DNA from 2 places in the Paenibacillus pedocola genome. Region 1 is predicted to be linked to the other one. Evidence: a T-box and tRNA genes for the amino acid it is inferred to sense, from the RefSeq annotation. Region 1 holds a T-box; the other holds one or more tRNA genes.
What was found. A T-box is a leader RNA that pairs with one kind of tRNA and senses whether it is charged. The one in region 1 lies ahead of tyrS (tyrosine--tRNA ligase), so its partner is inferred to be a tRNA-Tyr.
Positions count from the first base shown of each region.

Region 2: it has a tRNA-Tyr gene. The T-box ahead of tyrS (tyrosine--tRNA ligase) is inferred to sense a tRNA for this amino acid. The anticodon was not compared.

Region 1 covers NZ_CP134223.1:2,801,355-2,809,257, reverse strand. Annotated here, with positions in the region: gene QU597_RS12065 (aminopeptidase) at 1-290, opposite strand, end outside; gene QU597_RS12060 (hypothetical protein) at 385-1,200, opposite strand; gene QU597_RS12055 (sensor domain-containing diguanylate cyclase) at 1,407-3,404, opposite strand; gene rpsD (30S ribosomal protein S4) at 3,796-4,395, shown strand; gene tyrS (tyrosine--tRNA ligase) at 4,464-5,717, opposite strand; T-box leader at 5,805-6,062, opposite strand; gene QU597_RS12040 (transglycosylase domain-containing protein) at 6,201-7,903, shown strand, end outside.
Region 2 covers NZ_CP134223.1:133,077-140,979, reverse strand. Annotated here, with positions in the region: gene QU597_RS00710 (ABC transporter ATP-binding protein) at 199-1,320, opposite strand; gene QU597_RS00705 (PucR family transcriptional regulator) at 1,430-2,524, opposite strand; gene QU597_RS00700 (NAD(P)/FAD-dependent oxidoreductase) at 2,636-3,592, opposite strand; tRNA gene QU597_RS00695 (tRNA-Lys) at 3,738-3,810, opposite strand; tRNA gene QU597_RS00690 (tRNA-Tyr) at 3,818-3,903, opposite strand; tRNA gene QU597_RS00685 (tRNA-Phe) at 3,910-3,985, opposite strand; tRNA gene QU597_RS00680 (tRNA-Asp) at 4,010-4,087, opposite strand; tRNA gene QU597_RS00675 (tRNA-Thr) at 4,104-4,179, opposite strand; tRNA gene QU597_RS00670 (tRNA-Val) at 4,209-4,284, opposite strand; tRNA gene QU597_RS00665 (tRNA-Met) at 4,293-4,369, opposite strand; tRNA gene QU597_RS00660 (tRNA-Ser) at 4,396-4,487, opposite strand; rRNA gene QU597_RS00655 (23S ribosomal RNA) at 4,571-7,497, opposite strand; tRNA gene QU597_RS00650 (tRNA-Ala) at 7,642-7,717, opposite strand; tRNA gene QU597_RS00645 (tRNA-Ile) at 7,747-7,823, opposite strand; rRNA gene rrf (5S ribosomal RNA) at 7,869-7,903, opposite strand, start outside.

The DNA.
Region 1 (7,903 bases):
CCGGCACGGATTCCGATATAGCAATCCATCTGCTTCATCCGGTTCAGGTCAATGTCCGCCCAAGCCTTGAGGCCTTCTGGGGTAGCATATTGAAGCATGCTGCGCAGGACAGTACGGTCTGTCAGCTGCACAAAGGGATGACCTCCGGCTTTGCCGACTTCCTCCACCACAGCTTTAATCAAATCTCTTTCGCTGCCGATCATTTCGACGAGCACGTTCTCACCGGGCTGCACGTTTACGGAATAACCTACAAGGTTTGCCGCAAGCTTTTGAATTCTTGGATCTTTCATCTTTCTCTCTTCCTTCCTCTTACAGAAAATAAACATACTGTTCTATTGTAGCACGCCCACTACTTAGCGCAAGGTTTTCCCCTGCAGCAGCTTCTCAGTGATACCCGTAAAAATCCACCTTGGTCACATAGGTTTCGACCTCCGCAGGGTCCCCGGAAGCGGGATAACTTACCGTACGGGTCCAAGTTAACCGCTTGGGCAGATTGCGCTTTGTATCTACCTTCAAGAAATACACAGACGTGATCTCAGCTTCAGCCAGCTTCTGCTGCAGCTCGTTCTCCTTCTGTGCCCATAAGGTATTCATCGCAGTAGTGACTTCAGTCCGTTGCCCTGCTGGGTCCTGAGTGTTGCCTGCAGCCGGGCGGATAGCCTGCATCTCCCGTTCAAGCTGTGCCTTAAGCTGCCGCTTCGCTTCACCGGGACTCAGCTTAATCCGCAGCACCTTGCTCCCCCTGGCCGAGCCCGTTTCCTCTGTCACCTGCTTCTCGAGCTGTTCCAGCTCTTCCAGCTGCCGCAGAGGGTTCAGCGCAGTAAGCGGATTTCCTGCCCCGGATTCCGGGGATGAAGACTGCATTAGCCACTCCCCGTCTTTCTTCTCAAGCCGAGTGTAGTATGCAGGAGCTGCCGAACGGCTCTGCTCAAGCTTATTCAGGCCTTCTTGTGCTGCCGCCTTCGTCTCTCCCGGCTCATCAGGCAGCAGTGAATACAGACTGACCTTGTTATGGTCCTCAATCTTGCCTCCATAATAAAGCGCCGATTCGGAAACGGGCTGTCCGCCGATCAGCAGCGCCGCCGCTCCTTCAAAAGATACCGCGTCGCTGCCGTCCATACCGGCGAGAACCAGATTCAGTTCCTGCGCAGCAGGTTTGCCGTTTAAGGTCCCGCAGCCGCTGAGAAGCAGTAATATCATTATGAATGAAGCCTTTCTCTTACACCGATAGTTAGGTATATTCATGGCATTCAAGCCTTTCCCGGTCGAGTAATTTGCTGTGGAAGGTTCAGGCGGAATAAGACTGCACTTCTCGCCTGAACGATCTTTTATAGGTTCTCCCTTCACATTTTGCTTATACTTACTTTCTTCCCCGGGCAAAAAAAAGAACCCTTGCGGCTTACGCCTTAAGGATTCTTCACACTCACATCTGCGTCTTTACAGTCGATCACTACCTGATTGCGGCCGTTGTTCTTAGCATCATATAGTGCCATGTCGGCCCGGTAGAACAGGGATTCTACGCTCACTCTATCATCAGTCCAGCTCCATTCCGCTATTCCGCAGGATACGGTAACACGGGGCTCCGTTTCACCCATCACCCGCTTGCGGATCCGCTCGGCCACAAACACAGCCTGCTGAACTCCCAGCTGAGGCAGATAGACTGCCAGTTCTTCCCCGCCCCATCTTGCAGCGATATCACCCTGGCGGATCGAGGATTTCACAATTTCACTAACCTGCTTCAGAATCTTATCGCCTTTCTGATGCCCGTAGGTGTCGTTGACCATTTTGAACTGATCGATATCGACGACAATCAAGGATCCGCAGAAGTCCTTGGACTGCCTTTCCTTGATCTCCTCGTCCAGATAATGGCGGGCATATAGCCCGGTCAGGCTGTCCCGGTTCGCCAGGTAACGAACCTCTGCATGCAAACGCGCATTGCCTACGGCTAGTCCGATATGACCGGCCATCGCCTGCAGCAGCCTGAAGCTGTCATAGGAGAAGAACTGTGGTTCACGGTGGGCCAGCATGATCGCTCCGCGCACTTCCCCGCCGACACTCAGCGGAGTAGCAATAAGTGACTGTGAGTGTGTTGCCTGCATAAGCTTGGATGAGGTATCTTCGGCATCTCTATAGTTAGACACTATAATGGGCTCACCCGTGGTATAAACCTTCCCCCCGAGTCCATTGCCCGCATCAATAATCTCACCGCGAAGCGGCTGGTAATTGCAGGCAATCGCTTCGAGGCCGCCCTTTTCTTCATTAAGATGCAGGATACAGCAGTAATCCGCGTCGAACATCTCCAGCAGCTCTTCAAAGGCATATTGAAAAATATCTCCGAGACGCAAGCTCTGGTTCAGACGCTGGGTCAGCTCATTACTCATCCTCAGCTCACGGATTAGCTGATTAGAGCGCTCATACAGCTTGGCGTTCTCAAAAGCAGTCCCCGCAGTATCTGCTACCATTGAAAGAAAGCGGAGATCCACATCGGGAAATGCCGGCCTGTCCAGCACCATATGAAAAACGCCGTATACGCCCTGCTTACCTCCAAGCGGCAGTCCGATTTCCACAGACCTCTTATCAGGTCCAGCGTGAAGGGCTACACGCCCGTCCTTGAAGGCTTTGGCGCAGACGTCATCATCGCCCCAACGAAACGGAAGCGGCTTGACTTGTGGATGAGTGCTGCGGTGATCCTGGGACATGAAAAGATCCAGCCGGGCTCCCGGATACATCGCTGAGATGCTGTCGATGACTTCAGTCAGCACAGCGTTAACATCGATATTGTCATGCATCCGCTGAACGATCTGAAACAGTAATGACCGGCGGCTGCTTTCCCGTTCCGCATGCTGATGCACTCCTGCCAGATCAGACACAAAAACATGTTCGAATCTGTGGTAAAAGCAGGTCTGGAAATGCATAGCCATCGCTTCCGCCGTATGCACTCCCCCCTGTTCATATTGCTCTGCTGTCATTGCACAGCCGAGCAGGGCAAATATTTCTCCGAGACCTCTGGTAAATACAGGAATCGTCAGCAGCACCATCGCCGGTTCAGTTGTCCGTTCTTCTGCCGAATAAAGCTTTCCGGAGCGAAGAGAATATGCCGCCTCTGCTTCCCACTGCGCTTTCCAGCGTTCACTCCGTGCTCCGGACCCGTCAATGGCCTCAAGCCACTTCCCGTCGAAACTCAGCACGCACCATTCCCACAACTTTGCGAACGGGGGGACAGCCTGTCCCCGCCATTCTCTGAAGCTCTCTGCAATCAATTCGGCTGCATACGGGAAATCATAGGATACAATATCCGTTTCCTTGAGCCATGCGGCGGGATCATTGAACTCTCCGCTTGATTGCATCGTGTCCTGCAACAGCATACGATTGTCTTTACGACCATATGCTTCCTGTTCCGACATAAAAAGGATCCCCTTTGCATCTCAAATGAATTTCTTTCCGATAACATCTAATTAGCTATATTTTACTCTCTTTTTTCCTGCAATGCATTATATTTTCCTGAAAACCGGGATTTTTTTTAGGACCAAAGAACTAACGACAAAGATAGACAAAATCTCTTTAAAGATGCGCTTGACATTATATATTGTTTTCATATAATATTTATTGTTGAACAAGACTGTAAGAAGTCTTACTGGGCGTAACGTTGTGTCACCCTCACGCATTTCGTTACTGCCAGGGCAGCGGCTGAACTTCCCCGGCAGAGTGAAACCAAATACACGCTTTCACGGATACGATTTGCGGCACAAATAGGCCCTAACATGAAATTTCAATTATAAAGGAGTCTACTATATCATGGCACGTTACACCGGACCTAAATTCAAACTCAGCCGCCGTCTGGGCATTTCCCTTAGCGGTACAGGCAAAGACCTGAAACGCCCTTTCCCACCAGGACAGCACGGCGCTAACCAACGCAGAAAAGTAAGTAACTACGGAATGCAGCTTTTGGAAAAACAAAAACTGCGCCACATGTACGGCTTGGGTGAAAAACAGTTTAAAACTCTCTTCACCAAAGCACAAAAGCTCCAAGGTATCGCGGGCGAAAACTTCATGTTCCTGCTCGAAAGCCGTTTGGACAACCTGGTTTACCGTCTTGGTTTTGCTAACTCCCGTGCAGGCGCACGTCAGCTGGTATCCCACGGCCACGTAACCGTTAACGGTAAAAAAGTCGACATCGCTTCTTACCGTGTAAGTGTAGGCGACGTTATCGGACTTCGCGAAAGAAGCCGCTCCATGACTTCGATCAAAGAAGCTTTGGATAACCGTTCCCACCTTCCAGGCTATCTGGAATATGCTGATGGCTCTTTCGAAGGCAAATACATCCGTTTGCCAGAACGTGCCGAGCTGTCCCAAGATATCGATGAAAAGCAAATCGTCGAATTCTACAACCGTTAAGATTTCGCGTTTACGCGAATCCATCAAAGCCTCCGGTTTTCCGGAGGCTTTTTTTGTGCTCAGCTTCGTTATGAAAAGATCAATTTAGCGAACTTCCGCTTACCTACCTGAACAATATCCCCGTCCTGCGGCTTAATTACCCCGTTCGGGTCCTCCAGCTTCATCCCGTTCAGCTTCACTGCGCCCTGCTGGATGCTCCTTCTTGCCTCACTGTTTGAGTCTGCAAAGCCCAGGAGGGTCAGAAGCTTAACCAGCGCGAGCGTGCCGTTCACCAGCATTTCTGCCGGAAGGGTGTGAGCTTCAATATCCTCAGGCAGGACACGCTGCTGGAACACGGTGATGAAATGCTGCTGCGCGGCCTCCGCTGCCGCTATACCATGGTACATGCGTACAAAGGTGTAGGCCAGCTGCATTTTGACATCTCTTGGATGTGCCTTTCCGGAAGACAGAGCTTCCTTAAGCGTATCCAGCTCCCCATTGCTGAGGTCCGTAACCATTTCATAGTATCTCAGCATCAGCTCATCCGGAATAGACATTGCTTTCCCGTACATTTCACTCGGCTTTTCATCGATACCGATGTAGTTTCCGAGACTTTTACTCATTTTCTTCACTCCGTCTAACCCTTCGAGCAGCGGCATCAGCATAATTACCTGCGGCTCTGCCCCGTATTCCTTCTGCAGGGTGCGTCCCATCAATATATTGAATTTCTGATCCATACCGCCGATCTCAACATCCGTCCCGTTCGCCACTGAATCCATCCCCTGCATCAGCGGGTAGAAAAATTCATGAATGCTGATGGCCTGGCCGCCCTGGAAACGTTTGGTGAAGTCGTCACGCTCCATCATCCGGGCTACGGTTACCTTTGCCGATAGATTCACTACCTCCGCAAAAGTCATCGGACTCAGCCAATCCGAGTTGCATAGTATCTGTGTCTTTTCCGGATCAAGGATCTTGTACACCTGCTGCTTATAAGTCATGGCATTACGCTGCACATCTTCCTCACTAAGCTGTTTCCGTGTCTCAGATTTACCTGTGGGGTCGCCGATCCGTCCGGTGAAATCTCCGATGATCAGCTGAATGACATGTCCAAATTCCTGAAATTGGCGCAGCTTATGAAGTACAACCGTATGCCCGATATGAATATCAGGCGCCGAGGGATCAAGCCCCAGCTTTATGTTTAGCGGAACCCCTGTCACCACAGACTTTATCAGCTTGCCTCGCAATTCCTCCTGCGGTACAATTTCCATTGCACCACGTGAGACCGCTTCCAGCTGCCTTTCCACTTCCAGCTGCTGTGTGAGAGTCAACTCTTTCCAATTCATAATTACTCCTCCTTAAACAATCTGTCCATGAATAGTGATTCTTTGTTTCCTGTTCAGCAACACAAAAAGAGCCTTTCACTCATCCCACAAAGGGACGAGTCAAAGACTCGCGGTACCACCCTAATTAAAGATCCGCCGCGCCGGGACGCGGGACGTAATCCTTCACTTCATTGCGATAACGGGGCACGCCCCGGTTCCGGACTACTGAGCAAGCACGTTAGCGCCTGATGTTCCTCCGGACAGCTCCAGACTGTAATTCAAAGGGGCCTGCTGCCGGTTCGCACCACCCACCGGCTCTCTGAAACACCTGGCTTGCCTTCTACTGATGTCCTTCAATGCTTTTTGAATATCCAATTGAGTAAATTTATACCACAGTTGCTTTTAACAAGTCAACACCCCCGCAAACCGGGTTTCCGGGCAGAAGCGCATTCAAAATCGGCAAATTGTGCTATAATAGTTCCGTTAAAAGGAGGATTATCGTCGATGGTTGAGGAGAACAAGAAGAAGACCGCAAAACAGCGTCCCGCGCGAAGATCCTGGCTCCGCAGGTTCGGTTCAGTCGTAAAGTGGATGTTTATACTCGGCATCCTGGGCATTCTGTTTGCAGGCGGTGCCGTGGCAGGCTATGTCACTTCCATAGTAAAAGATGACCCTGTGCGCTCCGAAGAATTGATTCAGCAGCAAGTCAGCCAGAACGCCATCACCGGCTTTGCTTATTTCCGTGACGGCCAGCCTATCGGTCAGCTTCGCACTGAAGAAGACCGCAGGCTTATTGAGTTTAATGATATTCCACAGCTAGTGATCGATGCCGTTCTCGCTATAGAGGACAATAATTTCTATGACCACAAAGGAGTCGATTTCAGCGGCACTCTGCGTGCCGTCAAACAGAAGCTGCTTAATGAATCCGTTCAGACCGGAGGCAGTACACTCACCCAGCAGCTGGCAAGACGTGTATTTTTGAATCTGGACCGCACAGAAGACCGCAAAGTAAAAGAAATCCTGCTGTCTCTGCGGCTGGAGCGTTTTTTGTCCAAACAGGAAATTATTACAGCTTATCTTAACAAGGTTCCCTTTGGGAACGGATCAAACGGTTATAATGTATACGGCATCAAAGCTGCAGCCAAGGGGATCTTTGGGCTCGATGATCTCGACAAGCTGAATATTGCCCAAGCCGCATACTTAGCCGGGCTTCCGCAGCTTCCTTCCAAGTATTCCGCTTTTAACGGAGTAGGCGAATTCAACGAAACTGCCTTTGGCCGTGCCATGGACCGCCAGAAGCTGGTCCTGCGCCGGATGCTCGAAGAGAACAAAATCACCACCTCACAATATGATGAAGCGTTGCTGTTCGACATCAAGGCATCCCTGGCTCCGCACACGAAGAAAGCGTACGCTACATATCCTTATCTGATGCTGGAAACGGAACGCAAGGCTGCAGAGATCCTGCTCTCCATGAATGAAGAGAAGACTGACGCAGCAGATCCCGCCGCTTCTACAGATGACACCGTACTACTCGAGGAAGCACGCCAGCAGCTTATGACCGGCGGTTACCGTGTATACACCACTATTGACAAAAAAGTGTACAGCGCGATGCACAGCATTTCTGAAGACAGCGACAACTTTACCAAGGATAGTAAATCAAGAGGCAAAGAACAGACTGCGGGCATGATGATCGATAACAAAACCGGGGCCATTCTCGGGATGATCGAGGGCCGTGACTTCAATATCGAGCAGATGAACTACGCCACGCAGATGGTTCGTCAACCGGGTTCCACCATGAAGCCAATTGCCGCATACCTGCCTGCGCTTGACGCCGGATTAATTCAGCCTGCCAGTATCTTGGACGATGCGCCGATTATTTTGAAGGACGGCACCAAGGGATTCCATATTCCGAAGAATGCCAATAACCGCTATCAGGGGCTCGTTACAGCACGCTATGCGCTCAACAAATCCTTGAACCTTCCTGCCCTTAAACTGTTTAATGACAAGGTAGGGATCGAAGCCTCCTGGGCTTTCACTAAGAAACTGGGGATCACCACCATTCAGGACGATGACTATAATGCGCAAACCGGGGTTATCGGGGGGCTGCGTTACGGGGTGTCCGTAGAAGAATTAACGAATGCCTACTCTTCCATCGGTAACAAAGGCGCTTTTAACGACGCCTATATGATCGAGAAGATCGTAGATTC
Region 2 (7,903 bases), 2.7 Mb from region 1:
CCTGCGGTTTAGTCCGCCTTCCCGCGTCTGGTCAGCAACTCTTCCCTATCCCATCCGTAGGTAATTCTCCTGCTATCTTAATTGATAACGTCTATGAATGCAATCTTAATACCTGTTAGTCCGTGGCATCGGGAAGATGTAAGCAAACAAAAAAGCCGCCCTTTCAGGCGGCTTCTCTAAACGGGAAAGCTGTATATCTTATCCCAGCAAAATGTTCAGTTCAGACTCTTTATCAAAGAGGTGAATTTTGTTCATGTCGATAGCCAATTTAGGCTTGCTGCCTTCACGGGTAGTGGAACGTCCATCTACACGGGCAATTACAGTGCTTGCGCCAAGGCCGCTCAAGTAGAGGAGCATTTCATGACCAAGGTTTTCTGTAACATCAACCAGCGAAGTGAAGATTGTGTTCGGGGAAGCTTCTAGGAATACTGGCTCTTCATGGATATCTTCTGGACGAACGCCCATGATCACATCTTTACCGATATATCCTTTGCTGCGCAGCAGTGTTGCTTTGCCGCCTGGAACTTCAACATCAAGGTTCTCAGCGCGGAAACGTACAGAACCGTTCACCTCGGACAAAGTACCATTGATAAAGTTCATTGTAGGGGAACCGATAAATCCGGCTACGAACAGGTTCGTAGGCTCATTGTACAGTTCTTCAGGGGAAGCAGCCTGTTGAATGATACCGTCATACATAACTACGATACGGTCACCCATCGTCATAGCTTCTGTCTGGTCATGCGTTACATAGATACAAGTGGTTTCAAGGCGTTTAACCAGTTTAGTGATTTCTGCGCGCATTTGACCACGAAGTTTAGCATCCAAGTTGGAAAGAGGCTCATCCATCAGGAAGACTTGTGGATCGCGGACGATCGCACGGCCCAAAGCGACACGTTGACGTTGACCACCGGACAGAGCCTTAGGTTTACGTTCCAGCAAGTGCTCGATATCGAGGATCTTAGCTGCTTCGCGCACTTTCTTGTCGATTTCTTCTTTCTTCACTTTACGCAGTTTCAAACCGAATGCCATGTTTTGGTACACGCTCATGTGCGGGTACAGGGCGTAGGATTGGAATACCATCGCGATATCGCGGTCTTTAGGAGCAACGTCATTGACTACACGATCGCCAATGTACATTTTACCTTCGGAGATTTCTTCCAAGCCTGCGATCATACGCAGTGTTGTGGATTTACCGCAACCGGAAGGTCCAACCAATACGAGAAATTCCTTATCTTTAATATCAAGATTGATATCCATTACTGTTGCTTTATCTGAACCCGGGTATTTTTTGAAAATATGCTCTAAACGTACGCCTGCCATTGTATTTCCCCCTCGAGTTTATTATTAGAATAAAAAATAAATCGCTTTCTTGTACGTTTATCTTACCCCAGACGTGCCCTGCTGGCTATTTGTAACGTTCACAAAAAACCTATTTTCTTTTCGTCACTTTATACAATAACATTGCTAATTTCACAATCGCCGCATCGCCAAAGCTCCGCACATCGGCCCCGGTCTCCTGTTTGATCTTATCCAGCCGGTACAGCAATGTATTACGGTGGATGTAGAGCTTCTTCGCCGTCTCACTCACATTACAGTCCATTTCGAAAAAAGTCTCCAGTGTAAGCAGCATTTCTTTATCGGCCAATACAGAAGAATAGTCGCCGATCTGTCCCAGCAGCTGTCTGCGCCGTTCATCTGGAATACTGTTTATCAGACGCTCCATATGCAGCTCCCATGGAAGGTGGATATACTCGCCAACCTGAAAAATCCGTCCGAGTACAATCGTCTCCCGCAGCAATGCGACCGAACCGGTCAAACCTTTTACGGGAATGATGGCAGGTGCCACAGCCAGATGAAATACACCGACCCACTCGCTGGCGATCAGTTCGTGCAGCCCCATACTGGTCTGAGCCAGGAGGTCATCTTCACTTTCTTCCTCATCTTCCTTATCATCCCCGCCGGTGAGCAGTTCCTTACGGGCTAAAATTAACCATTCTTTCTCCTGCAGGGGGATAAGTAAAATATCATTCTCGAAATAATTGCGCAACAGCTTCATCAGCGACCGGTAGGTCAGCTGCGGATTATGCACATTCTCACTGACCAGCAGAAAGGGGACCATATCTCCGAATAGGCGGCCCTTAAGCGTCATATCATCAGGAATTTCAGCATCATTCTTCTCTTGCTCCAGCTGTGAGTTAAGCCAGCCGCTTAGCTGCCGGGCTTCGACCTCACCCTCTTCTTTTAGTCCGGTAGCCTTAAGGGCAATGGCATAATTACGCGCCGCATAATTAACCAATTGCAGTTCCAGACCCGTAAGACCCTCCATCTCCACCCATACCGCAGTGATCCGGCCTTCATTCTCATATAAAGGAACCCATAGATAACCATCGTGCGTAACAGGCTGCTCCTGCTCTTCCGTACCCACGCCAAATAGGGAAGCTGAATGCTGCCGTCCGAGCTGTTTGATTCCGGCTCTCTTTCCGGTGAGCTGCTCCAATTTTTGACGCAATGCCTCACTATCCATCGTCACCATTCTCCACCACTTTTGCTCTTTTCGCCTATTTTATCATATTCTGCAACATTATGCGGCCAGGCCTATCTGAATGATAAGTGAACTTGACCCTCCACTGGAAAATCAGCGTTTCTCCGTACTCAAAGCTGCGGACTTGGATAATGGCAATACAATGGGATTTATCTTTTTCAGTGCCTTATGCATCCAGATCCCAGCTATCGCCCCTTCACCCATAGCCACTGTGGCTTGCTCCGCATGAACGGCAACGTCGCCGGCTACCCACAAATGCTCCACATTCGTCATTAAGGAACGTCTATTTACCTCAATATGCCTGTTTTTATGCAGCGTGACCCCCAGCTGGGCGGCAAGCTCGGAATGCACCGCATTTCTCCCAAAGGCAATAAACCCGCGCTCTGCCGCAAGGTGAGTGCCATCCTGTAAAGCAACTCCTTTAATCATCCCGTCATTCTCTTGTACTATGTGGGTAGCTGCTTGTTCAATATAGATAATTCCCTCTGCCTGGAGGCGTGTGAGATTCTCCTCAGACACGGGTTCATGTTCATGATTAATGTAGGTCAGATCTCCCGTACGTTCCCGCAAAATAAAAGCCATATGCGCGCCAGCATCACCAGAACCCAGCAGCACCGTCTGACGGTCCTGAATCTCAAAGCCGTCACAGTCAGGACAGACATACACAGATTTGCCAAGTGTCGGTACAAGTCCCGGCAGTTCCGGAAAGCGATCCATTACCCCTGTAGCCAGCAGCAAGGTTTTGCTTTCGTATTGGCGGCCTCGCTCTCCGGTTAAGAGGAAGAGCTGTTCATACTTATCCGCTTTAACGACTTTGTCTGAGATGAATTCCACACCAGCCACTTCAGCCTGCCGTCGGCCTCTTGCACGTATTTCGTCACCCGATACTCCATCCGGCCAGCCCAGGATATTATGATAGGTCCGGCAAAGATGAGATCTCCCGCCTCCTGCATCAATTACCAGCACCCGATGTGCAGAGTACCGTCCTAATTGAATCGCCGCCTGAAGCCCGGCAAATCCGCCGCCAACAATAATTGCATCATATATCATAGAAATCACTCATTTCTGCTCAGCATTATAAACTTATAATTAAACGAAGCAAGAAATTTTAAACTTGAAGACTATAAAAAGGCTGAATTGAGTTCTGAAAACACAAAAAAGCCACCATCCGAAGATGATGACTTTCTGTTTGGAATGAGCCATGAAGGACTCGAACCTTCGACACCCTGATTAAAAGTCAGGTGCTCTACCAACTGAGCTAATGGCTCATAAAACTGGTGGAGGCTGATGGATTCGAACCACCGAACACGTACGTGAGCAGATTTACAGTCTGATGCGTTTGGCCACTTCGCTAAGCCTCCGTAATATGGTGGCGCGGGAGGGAATCGAACCCCCGACACAAGGATTTTCAGTCCTTTGCTCTACCGACTGAGCTACCGAGCCAAAAACAAGCCTTAAAACATAAAATGGCGGAACCGACGGGATTCGAACCCGCGATCTCCTGCGTGACAGGCAGGCATGTTAGGCCAACTACACCACGGTTCCGCATTTGTAAAAATAATGGTGCCGGCGAGAGGACTTGAACCCCCAACCTACTGATTACAAGTCAGTTGCTCTACCAATTGAGCTACACCGGCACAGTGTGAAAATATTCTTAAAGTGAAAATGGTGGAGGCTGAGGGGTTCGAACCCCCGACCCTCTGCTTGTAAGGCAGATGCTCTCCCAGCTGAGCTAAGCCTCCGGGAAATATGGTAGCGGCAGAGGGGATCGAACCCCCGACCTCACGGGTATGAACCGTACGCTCTAGCCAGCTGAGCTACGCCGCCACAATAATTAGGTTTTGGATTTATAATGGCGGAGAGAGAGGGATTCGAACCCTCGCACCGCTTACGCAGTCTAACCCCTTAGCAGAGGGTCCCCTTATAGCCACTTGGGTATCTCTCCAAACGATATGGTGCCATGTAAATCCATTCAGGAACCTTAATTCCTGAAAACTGAATCCGAAACAAATCTGCGTTCTTCGAAATTTGGATAAGCCCTCGACCGATTAGTATTGGTCAGCTCCATGCATTACTGCACTTCCACCTCCAACCTATCTACCTCGTCGTCTTCAAGGGGTCTTACTAATTGGGAAATCTCATCTTGAGGGGGGCTTCACGCTTAGATGCTTTCAGCGCTTATCCCGTCCGTACGTAGCTACCCAGCCATGCTTCTGGCGAAACAACTGGTGCACCAGCGGTACGTCCATCCCGGTCCTCTCGTACTAAGGACAGCTCCTCTCAAATTTCCTGCGCCCACGACAGATAGGGACCGAACTGTCTCACGACGTTCTGAACCCAGCTCGCGTACCGCTTTAATGGGCGAACAGCCCAACCCTTGGGACCTACTTCAGCCCCAGGATGCGATGAGCCGACATCGAGGTGCCAAACCTCCCCGTCGATGTGGACTCTTGGGGGAGATAAGCCTGTTATCCCCAGGGTAGCTTTTATCCGTTGAGCGATGGCCCTTCCATGCGGTACCACCGGATCACTAAGTCCGACTTTCGTCCCTGCTCGACTTGTAGGTCTCGCAGTCAAGCTCCCTTATGCCTTTGCACTCTTCGAATGATTTCCAACCATTCTGAGGGAACCTTTGAACGCCTCCGTTACTCTTTAGGAGGCGACCGCCCCAGTCAAACTGCCCGCCTGACACGGTCCCCGTACCCGCTTAGGGTACCAGGTTAGAACCTAGATACGATCAGGGTGGTATCCCAACGGCGCCTCCGCAGAAGCTTGCGCTCCTGCCTCTACGGCTCCCACCTATCCTGTACAGATCGTACCCAAATTCAATATCAAGCTGCAGTAAAGCTCCATGGGGTCTTTCCGTCTTGTCGCGGGTAACCTGCATCTTCACAGGTATTAAAATTTCACCGGATCTCTCGTTGAGACAGCGCCCAAGTCGTTACGCCATTCGTGCGGGTCAGAATTTACCTGACAAGGAATTTCGCTACCTTAGGACCGTTATAGTTACGGCCGCCGTTTACTGGGGCTTCGGTTCATAGCTTCGGGTTGCCCCTAACCACTCCCCTTAACCTTCCAGCACCGGGCAGGCGTCAGCCCGTATACTTCGCCTTGCGGCTTCGCACAGACCTGTGTTTTTGCTAAACAGTCGCTTGGGCCTTTTCACTGCGGCCCCCTCGGGCTATTCACCCTACCGAGGCACCCCTTCTCCCGAAGTTACGGGGTCATTTTGCCGAGTTCCTTAACGAGAGTTCTTCCGCGCGCCTTAGAATTCTCTTCTCGCCTACCTGTGTCGGTTTGCGGTACGGGCACCTTCTCCTGGCTAGAGGCTTTTCTTGGCAGTGTGAGATCATGACCTTCGCTACTATAATTTTCGCTCCCCATCACAGCCCAGCCTTACGATGTGCGGATTTGCCTACACACCAGCCTCACTGCTTAGACGGACATCCATCAGTCCGCGTCACTACCCTCCTGCGTCACCCCATCGCTCATAGCGGATTACGGTGGTACAGTAATTTCAAACTGTTGTCCTTCGACTACGCCTTTCGGCCTCGCCTTAGGTCCCGACTTACCCTGAGCGGACGAGCCTTCCTCAGGAAACCTTGGGCTTTCGGCGGATCAGATTCTCACTGATCTTTTCGTTACTCATACCGGCATTCTCACTTGTATGCTGTCCAGCGCTCCTTACGGTACACCTTCAACCCACATACAACGCTCCCCTACCCCAGATACATACGTATCTAGCCATAGCTTCGGTGGTGTGTTTAGCCCCGTTACATTTTCGGCGCAGAGTCACTCGACCAGTGAGCTATTACGCACTCTTTCAATGGTGGCTGCTTCTAAGCCAACATCCTGGTTGTCTGTGCAACTCCACATCCTTTCCCACTTAACACACACTTGGGGACCTTAGCTGATGGTCTGGGCTGTTTCCCTTTTGACAATGGATCTTAGCACTCACTGTCTGACTCCCGGCAAGAAGTAAATGGCATTCGGAGTTTGACTGAGCTTGGTAACCCTTGCGGGCCCCGCACCCAATCAGTGCTCTACCTCCACCACTCCATTCACCGAGGCTAGCCCTAAAGCTATTTCGGGGAGAACCAGCTATCTCCGAGTTCGATTGGAATTTCTCCGCTACCCCCACCTCATCCCCGTATTTTTCAACATACGTGGGTTCGGGCCTCCAGTGCGTGTTACCGCACCTTCACCCTGGACAGGGGTAGATCACACGGTTTCGGGTCTACGTCCACATACTAAATCGCCCTATTCAGACTCGCTTTCGCTGCGGCTCCGGCTTCTCACCTTAACCTTGCATGTTAAACGTAACTCGCCGGTTCATTCTACAAAAGGCACGCCATCACCCCTAAAACGGGCTCTGACTTTTTGTAAGCACACGGTTTCAGGTTCTATTTCACTCCCCTTCCGGGGTGCTTTTCACCTTTCCCTCACGGTACTGTTTCACTATCGGTCGCCAGGTAGTATTTAGCCTTAGCAGATGGTCCTGCTGGATTCATACGGGGTTTCACGTACCCCGCACTACTCGGGATCCGTCTCGGAGAGAATACAGTTTAGGTTACAGGGCTTTTACCTCTATCGCGGGCCTTTCCAGACCTCTTCACCTATCATATTCCTTTGTAACTCCATGTGAGACGTCCCACAACCCCAAGGGGCAAGCCCCTTGGTTTAGGCTGTTCCGCGTTCGCTCGCCGCTACTGACGGAATCACTATTGTTTTCTCTTCCTCAGGGTACTTAGATGTTTCAGTTCCCCTGGTCTGCCTCTACACACCCTATGTATTCAGGTGTGAGTAACTGCGAATTACCACAGCTGGGTTTCCCCATTCGGACACCCCCGGATCAAAGCTTGCTTACAGCTCCCCGAGGCAGTTTCGTTGTTCGCCACGTCCTTCGTCGGCTCCTGGCGCCTAGGCATCCTCCGTGTGCTCTTATTAGCTTAACCAATGCGTTTTCCCAAAGGAAACCGCCAGCATCGCTATAATTGAAACTTGTTTACACAAGTTCAGCTTAAAGGAATATTCTAAAACGCAAATTCGTTTCGGTATCCAGTTTTCAAGGATCAAGGTAATGCAAGTAATGAAGTTATTGGTGGAGCCAAGCGGGATCGAACCGCTGACCTCCTGCTTGCAAGGCAGGCGCTCTCCCAGCTGAGCTATGGCCCCATAAAAGGTATGAAGTTATAATTGTTATATGGTGGGCCTTGGTGGACTCGAACCACCGACCTCACCCTTATCAGAGGTGCGCTCTAACCAACTGAGCTAAAAGCCCATATAACATATATAACATTTGAACCAACCAATGGAATGGTTGTCCGCTTGGCAGCGTCCTACTCTCCCAGGACCCTTCGG